3 regions of the Rothia uropygioeca genome follow, and region 2 is predicted to be linked to each of the others. Evidence: riboswitches for the same ligand, from Rfam matches in the RefSeq annotation. Region 2 holds a riboswitch; each other region holds the start of a gene.
What was found. Region 2 has a riboswitch for thiamine pyrophosphate ahead of EWR20_RS01325 (3-oxoacyl-ACP reductase). Riboswitches for the same ligand answer to the same signal wherever they lie in the genome.

Region 1 (5,590 bases), on a different contig from region 2:
CATCCGCCGCGGCGGCGTCGGATTGTCCGACGTGAACATTGAGCCCCAGATCTGCGGCGACGCTGAGTCGATCATTGACGAACAGCTGGGCGGACCTGCCCGAGTCCTGCTCGGCCCGACGCAACTGCTGCTCGCAAGCGCGCGCCAGATCAGCGAAGCGGCCATCCGATAGCTCTTTGTCGCGGACCTGAACTACACCGACGCCGCCCATCACGGCCTCGTACACCACATTCGGTACACGATCGAGACCACCGCACAGCTTCGTATCCGTCACGAAATACAGTGAGAAATCGGTCGCGGGAGGTATCACTGGGCTTCCTCGTGAACCTCGACAAGGCGGCCGATTCCAGCCGGGGAGAGCTCGTAGAGCGAATCGATCCACCGCACGTGGAAGGATCCGGGACCGTCGGCGGTTCGACCCGCCAAGGAGCCGGCGGCACCCACATGGGCGTGGGCCGCCAAAACAGCGTCATGGTCGGCCAGGCCAGCCGCACGGGCGGCACCCAGATACGCCGCGACCGTGGCCCCGAGCGAGCACCCCGTCCCGATGACCAGCGGCATGAATTCGTGACCACTGGTCAGCCACGTGGTCCGGTTCGCAGAGACGACCACATCCCGCTCCCCGGAAATCGCGACGATGCCGCCGGTGCGTTCCGCAAGGAAGCGCGCGGCATCGAGAGCAGTTTCCACAGCATCGGTCGACTCGACCCCACGGCCGCCGCTTCCCTGTCCGGCCAGGGCGACGATCTCGCTGGCGTTGCCACGAATCGCAGTCGGACGTTGAGTGACGAGGTCCCGGGCGAATTCGGTACGTAGGGGAAGGCCTCCGACCGCAACCGGATCTAGAACCCAGGGCACACCCGCAGATCCCGCGGTTTCCACTGCGGCCTGGATCGCCGCGATCTGATCCTCCGAGACCGTCCCGACGTTCACAAGCACCCCGTCGGCCATCCCAGCGAAGATGCGCGCTTCGTCGGGGTGTTCGACCATTGCGGGCGAAGCCCCGACGGCGAGCAGAACGTTGGCCGTGATTTCTTTGACGACCGCGTTGGTCAAGCAATGGACCAGGGGTGACGACCCTCGAACGGCCTCGGCCGATCCGACGATGCCGTCGGGGGCGCGGTGATTTTCCGGTGAATCAGTCATGGTGACGATCCCTTCGCTAGTGCTGGCTAGATCAGGTTCAAAGGGTCTTATCTCAGCCGAACGGGGCACCCCTTGTCACTGTCGGCGCGCCATTGCGCCTCCCATCACTTTAGCTCGTGTCCCGCGAATGAAAACCGCCCCTGAAAGGTCATACAACGCCGCAAGCATGTTTTTCCGACAGTCCGGAGGGTTTATCCACAAGATCTATCCACAGTGTGGAGAACTTACACGAATGTGACTCCACGAAACCCACATCGATTCCCAACAGGTGGGTCCGAGGCCGCACCCCACTGCATAAACCTTGTCATTGCAGTGTGTACGTGCAGGTATTTTTCAGTGGTCGCTCCGCATTCCTGGCCCGTACCGTTGCCCACGGACGCCTCACGAACCCCAAACACAGATTTTTATCCCCACCTGTGGATAACTTTTCACACAACACGTGGAGAAATCGCTCGCTGAGGTCACCTCCCTGTGGAAGGTTGTGGATAATTGTGGACAACTTCCTCACGTCGTCCCCGACGCAAGCAGGGCCTGGGGCGACCTGGCATTCGGTCCCTAGAGAGAGCGCTGTGACCGGATTTTTCCCTGTATTCCGCGGCATCCTAGGTCCCCGGAGCGCCTGGCTGCTCGCCCTTCTCCCCTCGTCCGATCAGCATGAACATGCGGAGCCGACCGCGACCGGGCACCGACCGCCAACGCTTTATCCACACAGATGTCCCCAGTCGTGGACAACTTACACTTCTGTAGTTCGAGCAGCTTATTCACCGATATTCGATTCGAGATCCTGGGGAGAAGCGGCACGTTTCATTTTCCCCAACGCACTCTTAGGACAGATATTCGAGTTGTGCACATCGTTGTGCACACCTGTGGATAACTTTCTCCACCGCCTGTGTGGAATCGCCTGCGCCGACGGCTTCATTGGCACCCGGCCGCACCCCCGAAAGCAATTCTGTCCAGGCCCCTCGCGCATGGCCGCATTCCATCTGCACATGACCCTGTCCCGAGATCCGTCACAGCACTTACGATCGAGGCATGAGCACATTGAGCGACCAGCTACGCAGCCTGCCTTCCTTCCCCCAGGGCCTCCCTGTCCTCGACCCGGAACGGGTTCCCGAGGATCCAATAGACCTTTTCCTGGACTGGTTCAACGACGCGATCGGCGCGGGAAACCGTCAACCGCACGCGATGACGTTCACGACCATTCAGAATGGAGACACCCCAGTCGGACGCACGCTCATCATCAAAGACATCGACGAGCGAGGGTTCCAGTTCTCAACGCATCAGACCTCGCGCAAGGGGCAACACATCGATCAGAATCCCCGCGCATCAATGATCTTCTTCTGGCGCGAATCAGGCCGGCAGGTCAGGGTCACGGGCAACGTCGTGGCCCTGAGCGACGAGGAATCCCAACGCGATTGGGAGCAACGCCCCAGCTATACCGGTGAGCCCAACCCGGACTGGCGGCTCTATTCCCTCGCTCCCACGGAGTACGAATTCATGCAAGCTCGCGAAGACCGGAATCACTCCCGTGTGGAATACATACGAGACGGTTCCGGGTGGGTAAATCACCGGGTCACGACGCCGGCGGGCTAGGCTCGAATCATCGGCCCGAGTACCTGCGATCTATCCTGAGTAGTCATGGACCTGGAATTGCGCCACCTTCGCGCGCTCGAGGCGGTCGGCCGGAAGAAGTCGTTCACGGCCGCCGCCCGCAGCCTGCACATCACTCAACCGGCCTTGAGCCGAACCATCCAACAGCTGGAGGCTCGCCTCGGCGGGGTTACTCTGCTGAACCGCTCTTCCCGCTCCGTAGACCTGACCCCTCAGGGGCAAAGGCTATTCGAACGGGCCAGGACCATCCTCCGCGAGATCGAGGACGCCATCGCTGAGACTCATCAGGTGGAAGAGCTGCGCATCGGTTTCCCGTGGGCTCTTCCCGACCCGTGGATTTCCCGGACTTTGGCGACCTTCGAGCGTTCCAGCGGCATCCGAACGCATCTGACCAGACATGATGACGTATGCTCCGCGTTGCTGAACCGAGCCGTGGATGTGGCTCTCACGCGGCAAACTCTCATGGGGACAGAGGTCGAAACGATTGAGCTCTTCCGAGAACCGCGTGTCGCCGCGGTCAGCACCGGCAGTCGTTTGGCTCGGCGAACATCGATCCCCTGGAAGGAACTCGGCCGACATCCCGTGGTGATCAATACGCTGAGCGGCAATACGCGGCCGTCTCTCTGGGATCCCGGGCAGAGGCCCTCTTCAATCATCGAATGCGCCAATTACGACGAATGGATCACCTTGGTCGCAGCAGGCAAGGGTGTCGGCGCAACGCCGGCCTCGGCTGCGGCGTCGTACGGGCACTCGAGAGTCGCATTCGTCCCGCTCGACGAAGCCCCGTCCGTACCCCTCTGCTTGGCGTGGCGTACGAGCTCGAACTCGCGCGCGATCCAGGAGTTCAGAAACGCAGCACTCTCGGCTCTCCCCTGCCGCACAGAGGGTCGAAACTAGACCCTAGGCGAAAGCTCCCCAACCACGCCGTCCCTCAAGTGCACCGGCGATCGCAAATCGGCCGGGACCGACGAGAAAAACAGCGAGCGAAGCGAGGGCCAGCACCAGAACGGATTCGTATCCGCCGTCCGAGGCGAAAAACCCCTGGGAACCGTGGACAAAATAGATTGCCCCGAACATATCGATCGCCAGAACCAGCCCAGCAAGCCGAGAAAGCACACCGACGATCAAGGCGATACCGCCGATCAACTCGGCATAGGCGGCCACCGCAGCGGAAAGCTCAGGGGATGGAACGCCCATTTGCTGGAAGTTCGCTGCGGTTCCGTCGAGGGTCCACTCGTTGAACTTTTGCAGACCGTGCATCAAGAAGACAATGCCCAGGCCAACACGCAGAAGCAGGAGGCCCAAAGGCGCGGACAAGGTCGAATTCTGTGGGTAACTCATAGTTTTTTCACTTTACAGGTAAAGTACTTTGGTGGGGGTCTTCCGTGACGATGGGCACTCCGTCAGAGGCCCTTATCCGAAACCCAATCCTTGGCAGCCTGAACGGTTGAGGCCTTTTCGTCCCCACTGACCCGGTCGTTGAGGTGGATCAGGTCCTCAGTGGTCAATGTCTTGGAGACCTTGTTGAGCACTGCCTGGGCCGCTTCCGGAACCTGATCTTTTCGGATCAGCGGGATGGCCTGCTGCGCCAGAAAATTGTTCTTGGGATCCTGAAGCACCACGAAGTTGTTCTTCTCAATCGCGGGCGTCGTCGTGAAGATGTCCGCAACCTGCACCTGGTCATCGGTCAGGGCTTTGACCGTCAAGGGACCGCCGGAGTCGTTGATAGGAGAGAACTTGGCCGGCACGCACCCGTATTTGGCCTTGAGCCCCGGCAGCCCGTACGCCCGCTCTTGAAACTCGGGCGGCCCCGCCAACTTGAGGCTTGAACAAACTCTGCCCAAGTCTTCCAGGGATTTCAGGTTGTACTTCTGCGCAACTTCTTGGGTCACCACGAGGGCGTCCTTGTCTTCTGCCGGAGACGGGTCCAAAACCTGCAGGCCTTCCGGAACCGCGGCCCGCAGGGCCTGCATGATGTCCTCGGCCGTACTCGCGGTCGCCTTTTCGTCGAAATACTGCAAAAGGTTTCCCGAGTAATCAGGAACCACGCTCACGCTCCCTTGCTGCACGGCGCCGATATATGCTTCACGGGCCCCGATCGCAGGCTGACTTTCCGCTTTGTGCCCGGCGTTATTGAGCGCGGCAGTATAAATTTCCGCGATGATCTGAGATTCCACGAAATCCGCGGAACCGACGACCACGGTGCCTTTGCCCTTGGACGGGCCGAGCGCGTTCTTCCCTGACAGCCCGCACCCGGTCAGGCCCAGAACTGACGCGGCCGCGACCAGGCCGAGCACCTGGCGCCGCGAGGTGTTCACCGATTCGCGATTCACGATTCCTCCTTGACCAGTCCGGGTGAAGTGAGCGCACGCTGCACCAGGGCCAAAATCCCGTCCAGCACGAGGGCCAGAACAGCGGCGAGCAGCATCGACGCAACCATGCGGGAATAATCTCGGACGGCCAGTCCGTCGATCAGAAAACGGCCCAAGCCACCCAAATCGATATAGGCCATGACAGTGACGGTGGCAACGATCTGAAGGGTCGCATTACGGATTCCGCCGAAGAGGATCGGCACGGCGTTGGGAATCTCCACTTTGGTCAGAATCTGCCATTCCTTCATTCCTTGAGCCCGAGCGGCATCGACAACGGCCGGGTCAACCGCCGCAATCCCGGCGTATGCGTTGGCCAGCAACGGGGCAACGGCCAGAATCACCAGGGCGAGAACCGGCGCGGTCAGACCAATGCCAATCCACAGGGCAAACAAGGTCAGCAGGCCCAGCGTCGGCAGGGAGCGCAACGCACCGGTCAAACCGATCACCACGTTTCCACCCCG
Region 2 (5,590 bases):
GCTTCGATGATGCGCAGAATCGTCGCGTACCGCCCTTTGGGTCCGGTGAACTGCTCGAGCGGTTCGAGCTCCGGGACGGGCGCATCGAGCTCCCAGTCGCTGCAGTCGCGCTGCACGAATTTTCCCAGCTGGCGCAGGGAGGCCTCGACGGGCAGGAGCTCGTCCAGCTCCCTTCGCTTCCGTTCGGCTTCCTCGACGGTCGAGCCCACGTAGGTCACGAGCCCAGGCATCACGACGACGTCGTCCGGGTTCCGTCCCGCGGCCGCGGCCCGACGCCGAATGTCGGTGCGGTATTTCTCGCCCTGTTCGAGGTCGTAGGCGACGGCGTAGATGCCTTCCGCGCGACGCGATGCGAGGCTTCGTCCCGGTTCGGAGGCGCCGGCCTGGAACAGCACGGGCCGACCCTGCGGCGGTTCGGGTACGTTGAGCGGGCCAGCGACCGAGAAATGCTCGCCCTCGTGGTCCACCCCGTGGATCATGGTCGAGTCGGCGTAGCGCCCCTCGCGATCGGCCAGAATCGAGGCGCGGGGCCACGAATCCCAGAGCGCCTGGACGGCGTCGACGAACTCTTCAGCCCGGCGATAGCGTTCGTCGTGCCCCGGCAGGGTTGTACCACCGTGGTTGCGGGCCTCGGCATCAAACATGGACGTCACGACATTCCAGCCGATCCTCCCGCCGCTGATGTGGTCGAGGCTCGCCAGAATCCGGGCCGCATGGAAAGGAGTCCAGAATGAGCTGGACACCGTGCTGACCAGGCCGATCTTCGATGTCGCCCGCGCCATGGCGGCCAGGCACGTGAGTGGTTCCAGGAACCACGCCGGAGAGTCCTCGAGGTTGCCGGGGCTCAGCGACTGGCCATCGGCGAAGAACACGGCGTCGAGTTTGCCGCGTTCGGCAGTGCGGGCGAGCTCCTCGTAATAGTCGATCTCGCCGAGCCTCTCGACCGAGGAGCCCGGGGCCCTCCAGGCCGCATTGTGGTGCCCGCAGCCGTAGATGAACAGGTTGATGTGTGCGTGCTTCTTTCCAGCGTTCATCCTTTGACCAGCCCTCCATCGACGATCAGGTTCTGCCCGGTCACCGCGCGGGCCCACGGGGAAGCGAAGAAGAGAATCGCGTCGGCCATTTCGTCCGGGGTGGTCACGGAACGCAGTGGCGTTCCCGCAGCGATCATGTCGAAGACCTCATCCGGAGTTGCGGAGCTCGCATCCGTTTCCCTCAACAGACCACCGGAGACCATATTGACCGTAATTCCTTCCGGGCCGAGATCCTGCGAGAACGTGCGCGTCAAGGAGAGCAGGGCGGCCTTGGCCGCCGTGTAGTCGTGGTACGGGACCACGGGGTTCTGGAACAGGTTCGTGCCGATGTTCACGACGCGCCCGAAGCCCCGTTCGGCCATACCGGGTCGGAGCGCCTGGATCATCGCGAGCGGCCCGTGGAGCGACCCGTCGATCTGTTTCTGGAATTCCTCGGCGGTGATGTCGGCGGCTTTCGACCGGGCCTCGCCGTTGAAGCTGAAGTCCACCAGGGCGTTGTTGACCAGCGTGGTCGGTGCGGTGCCGAAGAATCCGGAGGCTGACGTCGCGAACTCTCGAATGCTCTCCCCGTCCCGAACGTCAAGGGCCGCGCAACGGGCTCGGTCCGGGAATTCGTCGACGATGCGGGCGGCGTCGTCCTTGCTCTGGTGGTACCCAATGACCACCTTTGCCCCTTCGCCGAGGAAAGCGCGGCTGATGCTCTCTCCAAGGCCCCTCGCGCCGCCGGTCACCACCACGATCTGCTCGTCGATGGGCAGAACGCTCGATACGGTGGTGGGATTTTCGGTCATGGTCTTTGCCTCTCCATCGAGGCGAAGGCACCCGAAAGAGCGATTCCCGCAACCGCTGTTGCGGCACGCGGATGTAAGTGCGCTCTGCGGACATTCCCTTCGCCAGTACTAGCTGAATCAGGTTCTACGGGTTTCATCTCAGCCTCCCTTCGGAGGCACCCCGTGTCGCGCGTCTCATGTTAGCACCGCTACTCGAACAGGCCCTGCCCAACCATCTCGTCTCCGTCACGAATGCCCGCGGGCACGGCGAAGAGCGCCGATGCCTGGTGCTGGAGATACTCCGTCAGGGCATCCTGCTCCGTCATTTTCTTGAGAGTCGGGTAGAAACCTTTCCGGGGATCTCGCACGTAGGCGATGAAGAACAGACCCGCATCCAGACGCCCGAGGGAATCGTTGCCGTCCGTATAGTTGTAGCTGCGTCGAAGCATCCGATGACCCCCGTTGTTCTCAGGGGCGACGACGGCCACATGCGAGTCCGTGGGAATCACGGGTTCCCCGTGGTCATCCTGAGCCGTGAAGTCCAGTGCTTCGAACTCGTCCGACGCCCGAGGCGAGGCGATCGACAGTGGCGCACCGTACTGCTTGTCCCGGCCGATCACCTCCTGCTGTTCGGAGAGCCGTACTCGATCCCAGATTTCGAGGTACATGTGAATCTTTCGTGCCACGAAATACGTTCCACCGTTCATCCACTGTGCGTTGGGATCATCCTCGGGCTGAACCCAAACGTTGTCGCCGAAGAGGTCATCGTCGTCTTCCGCTTTGAGGTTGGCCGTACCATCCTTGAATCCGAAGAGATTACGGGGTGTCTGCTGTCCCCTCGACGTCGAGGAACTGCGTCCGTAACCGATCTGACTCCACTTGAGCGTCGCCGAGCCGAAGGCGATGCGGGTCAGGTTTCTGATCGCGTGGACGCAGATCTGAGCGTCATTGGAGCACGTCTGGATCAGGATGTCCCCGTCGCTGGATCCTGCCCGCAGGGCTTCGTTCGCAAATTTCGGAACCCCATCGCTCAGGATCTTGGGCATCTTGTCCTTGAGTCCAAAACGATCATTTCCGTGCTCATCGACGAAGAGCGAACGTCCGAAACCGAAGGTGATGGTCAGTCCGCTCGGCGAGTATCCCCAGGCTTCTCCGGTGTCCTCGGGCGGCATGTGGTGATTGCCCTCAGGAGCGCCGCCAACGAGTTCCCCCGCGCACATATGCTCTGCGGCGACCGTCCACTCGGAAAGCAGTTCTTTGAGTCCTCCGACATCCTGAACAGTCACATTAAAGGCGGCGGTATACATATTGTTTTGCGTGGGAGTCAGAATTCCCTGTTGTTTTTCCCCGCGAAAGGGGTACCTGAGTTCAGCCGGAGTGGCTGCTGCGGCTTCATCGCTACCCATGCGGTGACCGATTGCTCCACCGCCGAAGCCCGCAATGCCCAACAGGCCGGCCGCTCCCGCGGCCCCCACGAGCCGACGACGCGAGAAACCGAGGGTTTTCCCTTGAGTTGCTGCCGCCTCGTCGCCGGCCATGGCATCCGTAGGGTGTGTCTCTGCCCAGTGCGAGTTTTTGGCAGACGACGACGCAGCACGCGGTTCATCACCGAATGATGTGTGAGGTGACATTGATTCTTCCGTGGACTAGTGAAGGATCGTTCCCGCGATCTTGGACAGCGGCTCACCGAGAGCGTTGACCGCGTCGGAGAACTTTCGTTGGAGGTCGGTGTAATCCGAGTCTTTGGGCGCTTCCCCGGCGTCCTTCTGAACGGCAGCGATCTGGGAGTAGTCCTTGAACAGGGTGTTTCCGCCCTCGTCCTTACCGGTCGATTGTTCGTTGATCAGTGACTTCACCGATTCGAATTTTGACTCGATCTTCTCTGCCAGCTTGGGGTATTTGTCTTTCACCAAATCAGCGACATTCCCATAGGCAACCTCAGCTCCTTCGACGTTGGCCTTGAAGTCATAGGTATCCGTGTGCGAGAAAGTCTCTTCTTCACCCACGATCTTGGACGTGGCAACTTCTTCCAGGAGCGAGGAAGCGCCGGTTGCGACGTCGGACAATTCGAGTTTGAACTTGCCCTTGGCGCCGTCGATCTTGCCGTAGACCAGGTCGTAGAGCTTCTGGGTGTTTTCGTTCAGCTCGTCCGCGGCTCGTTTCCGGTCTTCGTCCGTGTCGAACTTGTACCCGGCGGAATCATCTGTGAACAGGTCCGCCTCAATCCGGTGCCAGCCGGTCCAGCCCTTGAGTACCTCCGGGTCCGTGGGTTTCTTGTGCGCATCCGCCGAGAGGTCCTGGACTCGGGCGTCCAACGCAACGTCGAGGTCCCCTCCTTCCTTGATGCCGAAGGATTCGGCGGTCGGCTCGATGCGCTCGTAATGCTGACGAGCCAACGGGTACAGCGTCTTCGCCTTTTGGTCATCGCCTGCGATGTAGGCCTTCGTGAACTCTTGGGTCGCACTCACCAGCTGACCCGTCTGGTCTTTGACGTACGAGGTGTAGTTCGAGATCGCGTGGTCCTCGGCGGCCTGGACATCTTTTGCTACTTCCACGTTCTCGCCTGGGATAACGTCGAGTTGGGCGAGTCCCACGAAGTTGCCGACCATATTCGGCTTGCACCCGGTGTAATACGTTCCTTCCTTGAGCGCCGTTGTCATGTGTGCCGTGGTGCCCGGCCCGATGTTTTCCTTCTCGGAAACGATCTGCAGTTTGTTCTCGGTCAGAACCTCGAATTCATTCGGCGTGGTCCCGTTGTTGGCGATCTCGAAGGCGACTTTGCCGGCCGGGATCTTGGCCGGATCGGTCGTGCACGTGTCGTTGGTGATGTTGGCTTTGACGGTCTGAACGGTTCCCCCGTTTGTGGACTCGTTGGATGAAGCCGACGAATTTGCGGGATTGTCAGTGCATGCCGACAGAGAGATGACCATAGCTATAGCGGCCGGAACAGCAAGAAGGTACCTTGTGTTTTTCATGTTTTCCTCTCGGGTTCGGTGATGGCGCGGACTACGGCGTCCGGCTCGGGGAAGGGATTGAGGGGTCAGTGCGCCTGAACGTGCGGTGCGGCCCGCGTTGCGGCGCGCTTGCCAGAGGAGACTTGGCGCGTGAAGAGAAAGACTGTGGGAACCAAGTAGACGACCCATGCGAGGACTTGCAACACCGTCGGCTGGAGATTGACCTGGAAAACAGCCTGTCCGAGCGTGTAGGTCCAGAAGAGGGGCGATGTGATCGCAGGCAAGCGATTGCTGAGGTCCCAAGCGTGGCTCATGATCCCGGGCAGCACGCCTGCTTCTTGCAGGTCGCCGATTCCGTAAGCGCAGATCCCGGCCGTCACCACTATCAGGAAATAACCGGTCGCGGAGAAGAAGAGGCGCATATTGATCCGACGAGCACCTCGGTAGACGATCCACCCGAGGGCAACCGAAAGTACCAGGCCTGTCAGCACGCCCGTGGTGGTCGCCAGGACGTTGGTTTGGATGGAAGATCGAACCGTTGCCCAGATGAAAAGCGCGGTTTCCACGCCTTCTCGGCCGACCGCCAGCACGGCAAGCCACACCATGCCCCACCCGCCTGAGCCACCCACCAAGGAGCGCTCCACCGAAGATTCAAGATCGTGCTTGAGCTGGCGGGAGTGACGGCCCATCCAGAAGATCATCCAGGTCACGAGGGCAACAGCAACCAGGGAAAGTGTCCCGCCGATGATCTCTTGAACCTGGAACGAAAGTGTCTTAGGCCCCCATGTGAGCAGTGCGCCGATGCCGAGAGGCAACAGAACCGCCACGCCGA
Region 3 (5,590 bases), 440 kb from region 2:
TTCTCGGGATTCCTCGGCAAGGTCGGACTGATTGACGCGAGCGTACATGCCGGTACATGGCAGGGCTATGCCTTGGCAGGAGTCGGCGTCTTCGTATCGCTGCTGACCTTGCTGACGTTGGCCCGAATCTGGAATCGCGTGTTCTGGCGGAAACCCGAGGACGCGGAGTTCCCGGATCCCATTCTGCTCGCCAAGGACCAGGACGGTAACTACGGGGTGAGGACCTCTGGTGAGCTCGACGTCGAGTCCCGTCGCTACCGCGGCAAGGACGTGACATTGCTGCCCCGTCCGATGATGGCCTCGACCATTGGCCTCGTGGCGGTCGGCGTCGCGATCACCGTTTTGGCCGGGCCGCTCTTCGACCTTTCTCATCAAGCCGCGGGAAACCTGAGCGACCCGCAGGTCTACATCGATGCGGTCTTGGGGCAGGACCACGGAACCTCTGCGGAAGGGGGCCACTGAGATGAGTCCATCCGCTCACCGCGCGCCTCGCGTGCGTCCCAAGAACACACTGCGTACCGAGTTGCCCCTGATCTTCTGGTTGGTTTTGGTCTGGGGTGCTCTGTGGCAGGACTTCTCGATAGGAAACCTGGCTTTCGGGCTGATCATGGCTCTGGTGATCGTCCGGGTCTTTTACCTCCCTCCGGTCCAGCTATCGGGAAGATTCAACGTTTTCTGGGGCGCGGTCCTGGGCACAAAATTCGTGTGGTGGATCGCCAAGGCGAGTTTCGAGATCCTGTGGTTCACGGTGAGACCACGCGGCGCGCCGAAATCGGCGGTGGTATCCGTCCGGTTGCGTATCAACAGTGATCTTCTCATTACCGTCGTCGGACATATCGTTTCCCTCATTCCGGGGTCCCTGGTGGTTGAGGTCGATCGCCGGAGTGCCACGATCTACTTCCACGTGATCGATATCAACACGGAAGACGAAGTGCGCGCGTTCCAAGAGAGCGTGAGATCCATCGAGAACTTGGTCATCCGGGTGATGGGCACCAAGGAAAGTCACGAGGCCCTGAAATCCGGAAGCCTTGAGGAGGTGTCGCAATGACCGTCGTCATTGTCATCTGCGGCGTCATTCTGGTGCTCGCTGCGATCGGGACCATAGTTCGCCTGGCCAAGGGGCCTTCACTGTTGGATCGCGTGATCGCCTCCGACGTGCTGCTGGCTATCGTCGGTGCGGGGCTCTCAGTGGACATGGTCTACCGGGACAGTTACGAGAACATCACCATGCTCGTCGTGATATCCCTGGTCGGTTTCTTGGGGTCCGTGACTGTTGCTCGCTTCGCAAACAACAAACGCGAACGCAAGGATGAACGCGAATCTCGGGCAGGTTCGGCAGAGAGCACTTCGCCCGCGAAGCCTGCTGGTTCTCGCAAGCCTTCCAAACTTTCCCCCGGCACAACCAAGAAACAGCGAGGTGATCGTTAGATGGACCTCGTATTCGACATCCTGACCGGGATCTGCCTGATCCTCGGTTGCCTCATGTCTCTCGGGGCCGCGCTCGGCATCGTCCGTTTTCCGGACGTTCTTTCAAGACTTCACCCAGGGGCCAAACCGCAGGTTTTCGGTTTGTTCTTGCTTTTGGCCGGGATCGGATTCGCGGCGCGTTCATGGGCTCTGGTTCCAGCGCTCGTATTGGCGTGGACCCTCCAAATCCTGGCGGTACCCGTCTCCTCGCACATGGTAGGACGTTCCGGGTTCCGCAATCGTCACTTCACGGCATCGGCTCTCACGGTCAACGAGCTTGCCGACCTCGTGGAGCAGATGAACCGTGAAGAGGAAGAAGAAGAGGCTCCTGCTGAAGCAACCGACGAGCCGCGCGACGTCGACGCCGACGCCGCCGGTCTCGGGAACGATGCGCAGGCCAAACCCGAAAGCGACCTGGAGGCAGAGCGGGACTGAGCGACGTGAGAACAATGGCGGGCGCGTGAAGGATTCACGCGCCCGCCATTGTTCGTATCGAGGGGAGGGCTATCAGACCTCGGCCTGGCCGCCGGTCTCGACTTCTTCCTTGTGCTCCATCTTGTTGGCCAGCCGCGTGACGCTCAATTTGATGAGGGTCGCGACGACACCGCTGATCGCGGTCCAAATGACGATGTCGCGGATGCTTTCCTCGGCGTCCGGATTGCTCGACGGCGGTTCATTGCCGGTAACCTTCTTCCAGCCCAGCGTCATGACCTTATTGGCCGCGAATACTCCGGCCAAGGACGCAACCGTGGAACCGATCTTGATAACGGGATTGCTCATCCATCTCTCCTCTTCATTCGCACCGGCGGTGCGGCCGGTCACGTTCAGCTCTCTCTAGCCTAATCGTACGAGTTTGCCTTTGTCCCAATCTGCTGGGCGATTCACCGGAAGTGAAATGAGTCAGATAGACTGGGGGACGTTCAAGAACGACAGGGGAGCCTCGGATGAGGCTGAGAGTGCGAAAGCAGACCCTCGACCTGATGCGGTTAGCACCGACGTAGGGAGTCGAGATCTCGGGCGTATCCAAGAACAGTACGGGTACGGCCTCCCCTCCTGAAAATTGCAGGAGGAAGACCCATGAACACCACATCCCATCACGAGTCCGGTCAAACGGTCCAGTCGTTGAGCGAGACCGGGAGCGGAAAACATCCGAAGCGCCGGAAAGTTTCGTGGCGCGTGATCGACATCGTGATCGCCTCGGTTCTTGCCGTTGTCTGCGGCGTGATCTTCTGGATCTGGTCCAATGCCGTTTCGCCGGCAACGCAGACCGCGACGGTTGGTTTCCCACCGTTGTCGGGCCTGATCGGTGGAGGCTGGCTCATCGCGGGAGTCGTCGGCGGCTTAGTAATTCGGAAACCCGGTGCCGCGATCTACTGTGAGATTCTCGCGGCCGTTATCGAAGCCCTACTGGGCACCCATTACAGCGCCGGCGTATTGCTGTCAGGGTTGATTCAGGGCATCGGTGCCGAGATCGTCTTCGCTCTATTCCTGTACCGCAGGTTCGGGCTTGCAGTGGCCATGTTTTCCGGCGGCGTCTCCGGCGTATTCATGGGCGTCAGCGAGGTCATGATGTATTACGGCTTCTGGGAAGCAAAGTATCAGGTCGTCTACATCGTGTGCGGCACGATTTCCGGCGTCGTCATCGCGGGACTTCTGGGTTGGGCCCTGATGAGGGCATTGATCTCGACGGGCGTTCTCGGTTCCGTTGCCGCAGGTCGTGATGCTCGGCGCAGCAGGGTTCGCCCGTGACGGTTCACGGGGCCCGGGTCCTGGCCCAGAACTTCGGTTGGCACCACGCTGGTCGAGAGGCACCCGCTTTCCACGGTGTAAATCTGGATATTCGGGCCGGTGAAAGGGTTTTGCTACTAGGCCCCTCAGGGGCAGGAAAATCGACATTGCTCCACGCGTTGGCGGGTGTGCTCGTGGACGATGACGGCGACGCCGTTCTGGGGCGGGCAACGATCAATGGCCTCGGGCCCGAACAATCGAGGGGCGCGGTCGGTCTGATGCAACAAGACCCAGAATCGTCGATCGTCCTGTCACGCGTAGGAGACGACCTCGCATTCGGCCCGGAGAATCTGGGAGCCGACCCCGCGGTTATCGTTCCGCGGTGCGAACGAGCTCTGCGTTCGGTCGGTTTGGATCTCTCGTGGGAGCGTCCCACGTCGGCGCTGTCCGGCGGCCAAAAACAACGGCTTGGATTGGCAGGGGTTCTGGCCATGGAACCCCAGCTGATCTTGTTGGACGAACCGACGGCCAACCTCGACCCAGATGGCGTCATCGAAGTTCGCGACGCCGTGTTGAACGCTGCGGAGGAATACGGTTCGACCCTGGTCGTAGTCGAGCACCGAGTCTCGGTCTGGTCCGAATTCGTCGATCGAGTGATCGTGCTCAGTCCGCACGGGGGAATCAGCCACGACGGGCCTCCACGGCAGGTTCTGGATGAGGCGAGAAAGGAATTGCTCCAAGCAGGAGTATGGGTCCCGGATTACGTTCCCCGGCTTCCGAGCAAGGGGCCGGGGGCGGTTCAGGGACGGGGGAACGGCGAAGCGCTTCTCGAGGCGCACGACCTCGCGGTGTCTCGTCAAGCACCCGCGCGCAAGTGGCTCAGGCAAAGACGCCGCGCGACCGCTCGCTCGGCGGAAGGACCCATCCCGGCACACCGGGAAGTGACCGTCGCGGCTTCGGATATTTGCGTCCGTATACGTCGAGGGGAGCATCTGGCGGTCACGGGACCAAATGGTTGCGGCAAATCCACCTTGGCTCTGACCCTGGCCGGCCTGCTCGCACCGGCCGCGGGTTATGTTGCGGCGTCCGATGCACTCCGATACGCAGGGGCGAGGCGAGAGCTTGACCGATCCGGCGGCCCCTCGTGGGATCCCCTGCTGTGGAGCTCGAGCCAGCTGATTGCGCGGATAGGAACTGTGTTTCAGGAACCGGAACACCAATTCGTCAAAGCATCGGTCGCCGAGGAGCTTGCCCTCGGCGCACGATTGGCCCGCGATGCGGCACCGCGCGGCGTCTTCTCCGGAAGCGACGGGGAATACCCCGAGGATCGGGCGGCTGAGCTGCTCGAACGTCTCGGTCTGAGCCACGTTGCGGAAGCGAACCCGTTTACTCTCTCCGGCGGGGAGAAAAGGCGACTCTCAGTCGGTACTGCGCTCGCGGCTCGTCCTCATGTTCTCATCCTGGACGAGCCGACTTTCGGGCAGGATGCGGTCACCTGGGCCAGCCTGGTCGATCTGCTGCGCGAGGTCCTGGACGCGGGTACGGCGGTCGTCTCGGTGACTCACGATCATGCCTTCATCGAAGCTCTCGGAGGCAGCGAGTACAGGTTGAACGGCCTCAACGTTGCCGGGACGCGGCAGCACGCGGTTCGAACAGGAGACCAGGCATGGACCTCTTGAACAATGCCAGCGCCGCCGAATCGGGGTTGGGGCGAGTCAACGCGGCCGTCAAGATCGTCCTACTCTTTGTTCTGACCATAGCTTTCTTGGCGAGCGCGGACTGGGTCACGTCGAGCGTCGGCCTGATCGCACTGGTACTCGTCATGGCGGGCTGCCGCATCAATCCCTGGAATATCCTCATTCGGCTATGGCCGGTTTTTACGGCGGCGCTATTCAGCGGGTGGGCAACGGCCCTTCTGTCCGCCAAGACCGGCAGGACCGTGCTCGACTTCGGCCCGCTGTTGCTCACCACCGACTCGGTGGATGCAGGGATCGCGATCGCTTTGCGTGGTGGCGCTCTCGCGATGGTCTCGGTGCTGCTCCTGTTGACCACGGATGCCAGAGAGATCGGCGATTCGCTGGCCCAGACTTTCAGACTGCCGGCGCGCTTCGTGCTCTCGGCCGTGGCGGCATTCCGGCTGGTAGGAATCATGATCACGGAGTGGGAAACTCTCGCTGCCGCGCGACGCGCCCGGGGTATGGGCGCAGACCGCGGCGTCATCGGGAGCATTACTGGGTTCACGGCGCAAGCTTTCGCGCTCATCGTTCAGGCTTTGCGTCGAGCGAGCCGACTGGCCGTGACCATGGAGGCACGCGGTTTCGGTGCTGGACCGAGAACCTGGGTGCATCGCCCGGAGTACTCGTGGCGGGATGCCGTCGCCTTGGTCATTGGACTT

Region 1: linked by a shared signal. The riboswitch ahead of thiM (hydroxyethylthiazole kinase) and the one ahead of EWR20_RS01325 (3-oxoacyl-ACP reductase) in region 2 are both predicted to bind thiamine pyrophosphate.
Region 3: linked by a shared signal. The riboswitch ahead of EWR20_RS03255 (ECF transporter S component) and the one ahead of EWR20_RS01325 (3-oxoacyl-ACP reductase) in region 2 are both predicted to bind thiamine pyrophosphate.

The regions. Positions count from the first base shown of each region.
Region 1 covers NZ_NOIR01000003.1:99,052-104,641, reverse strand. Annotated here, with positions in the region: gene thiE (thiamine phosphate synthase) at 1-310, opposite strand, end outside; gene thiM (hydroxyethylthiazole kinase) at 307-1,146, opposite strand; TPP riboswitch at 1,137-1,229, opposite strand; gene EWR20_RS08525 (pyridoxine/pyridoxamine 5'-phosphate oxidase) at 2,179-2,739, shown strand; gene EWR20_RS08520 (LysR family transcriptional regulator) at 2,785-3,654, shown strand; gene EWR20_RS08515 (DoxX family protein) at 3,658-4,098, opposite strand; gene EWR20_RS08510 (ABC transporter substrate-binding protein) at 4,161-5,093, opposite strand; gene EWR20_RS08505 (ABC transporter permease) at 5,087-5,590, opposite strand, start outside.
Region 2 covers NZ_NOIR01000001.1:294,459-300,048, reverse strand. Annotated here, with positions in the region: gene EWR20_RS01330 (LLM class flavin-dependent oxidoreductase) at 1-1,034, opposite strand, end outside; gene EWR20_RS01325 (3-oxoacyl-ACP reductase) at 1,031-1,825, opposite strand; TPP riboswitch at 1,902-1,998, opposite strand; gene efeB (iron uptake transporter deferrochelatase/peroxidase subunit) at 2,014-3,435, opposite strand; gene efeO (iron uptake system protein EfeO) at 3,451-4,779, opposite strand; gene efeU (iron uptake transporter permease EfeU) at 4,845-5,590, opposite strand, start outside.
Region 3 covers NZ_NOIR01000001.1:738,020-743,609, forward strand. Annotated here, with positions in the region: gene EWR20_RS03230 (Na+/H+ antiporter subunit D) at 1-462, shown strand, start outside; gene EWR20_RS03235 (Na+/H+ antiporter subunit E) at 464-1,048, shown strand; partial or broken gene EWR20_RS03240 (monovalent cation/H+ antiporter complex subunit F) at 1,045-1,302, shown strand; gene mnhG (monovalent cation/H(+) antiporter subunit G) at 1,429-1,902, shown strand; gene EWR20_RS03250 (DUF4235 domain-containing protein) at 1,975-2,247, opposite strand; TPP riboswitch at 2,389-2,488, shown strand; gene EWR20_RS03255 (ECF transporter S component) at 2,545-3,216, shown strand; gene EWR20_RS03260 (ABC transporter ATP-binding protein) at 3,213-4,874, shown strand; gene EWR20_RS03265 (energy-coupling factor transporter transmembrane component T family protein) at 4,862-5,590, shown strand, end outside.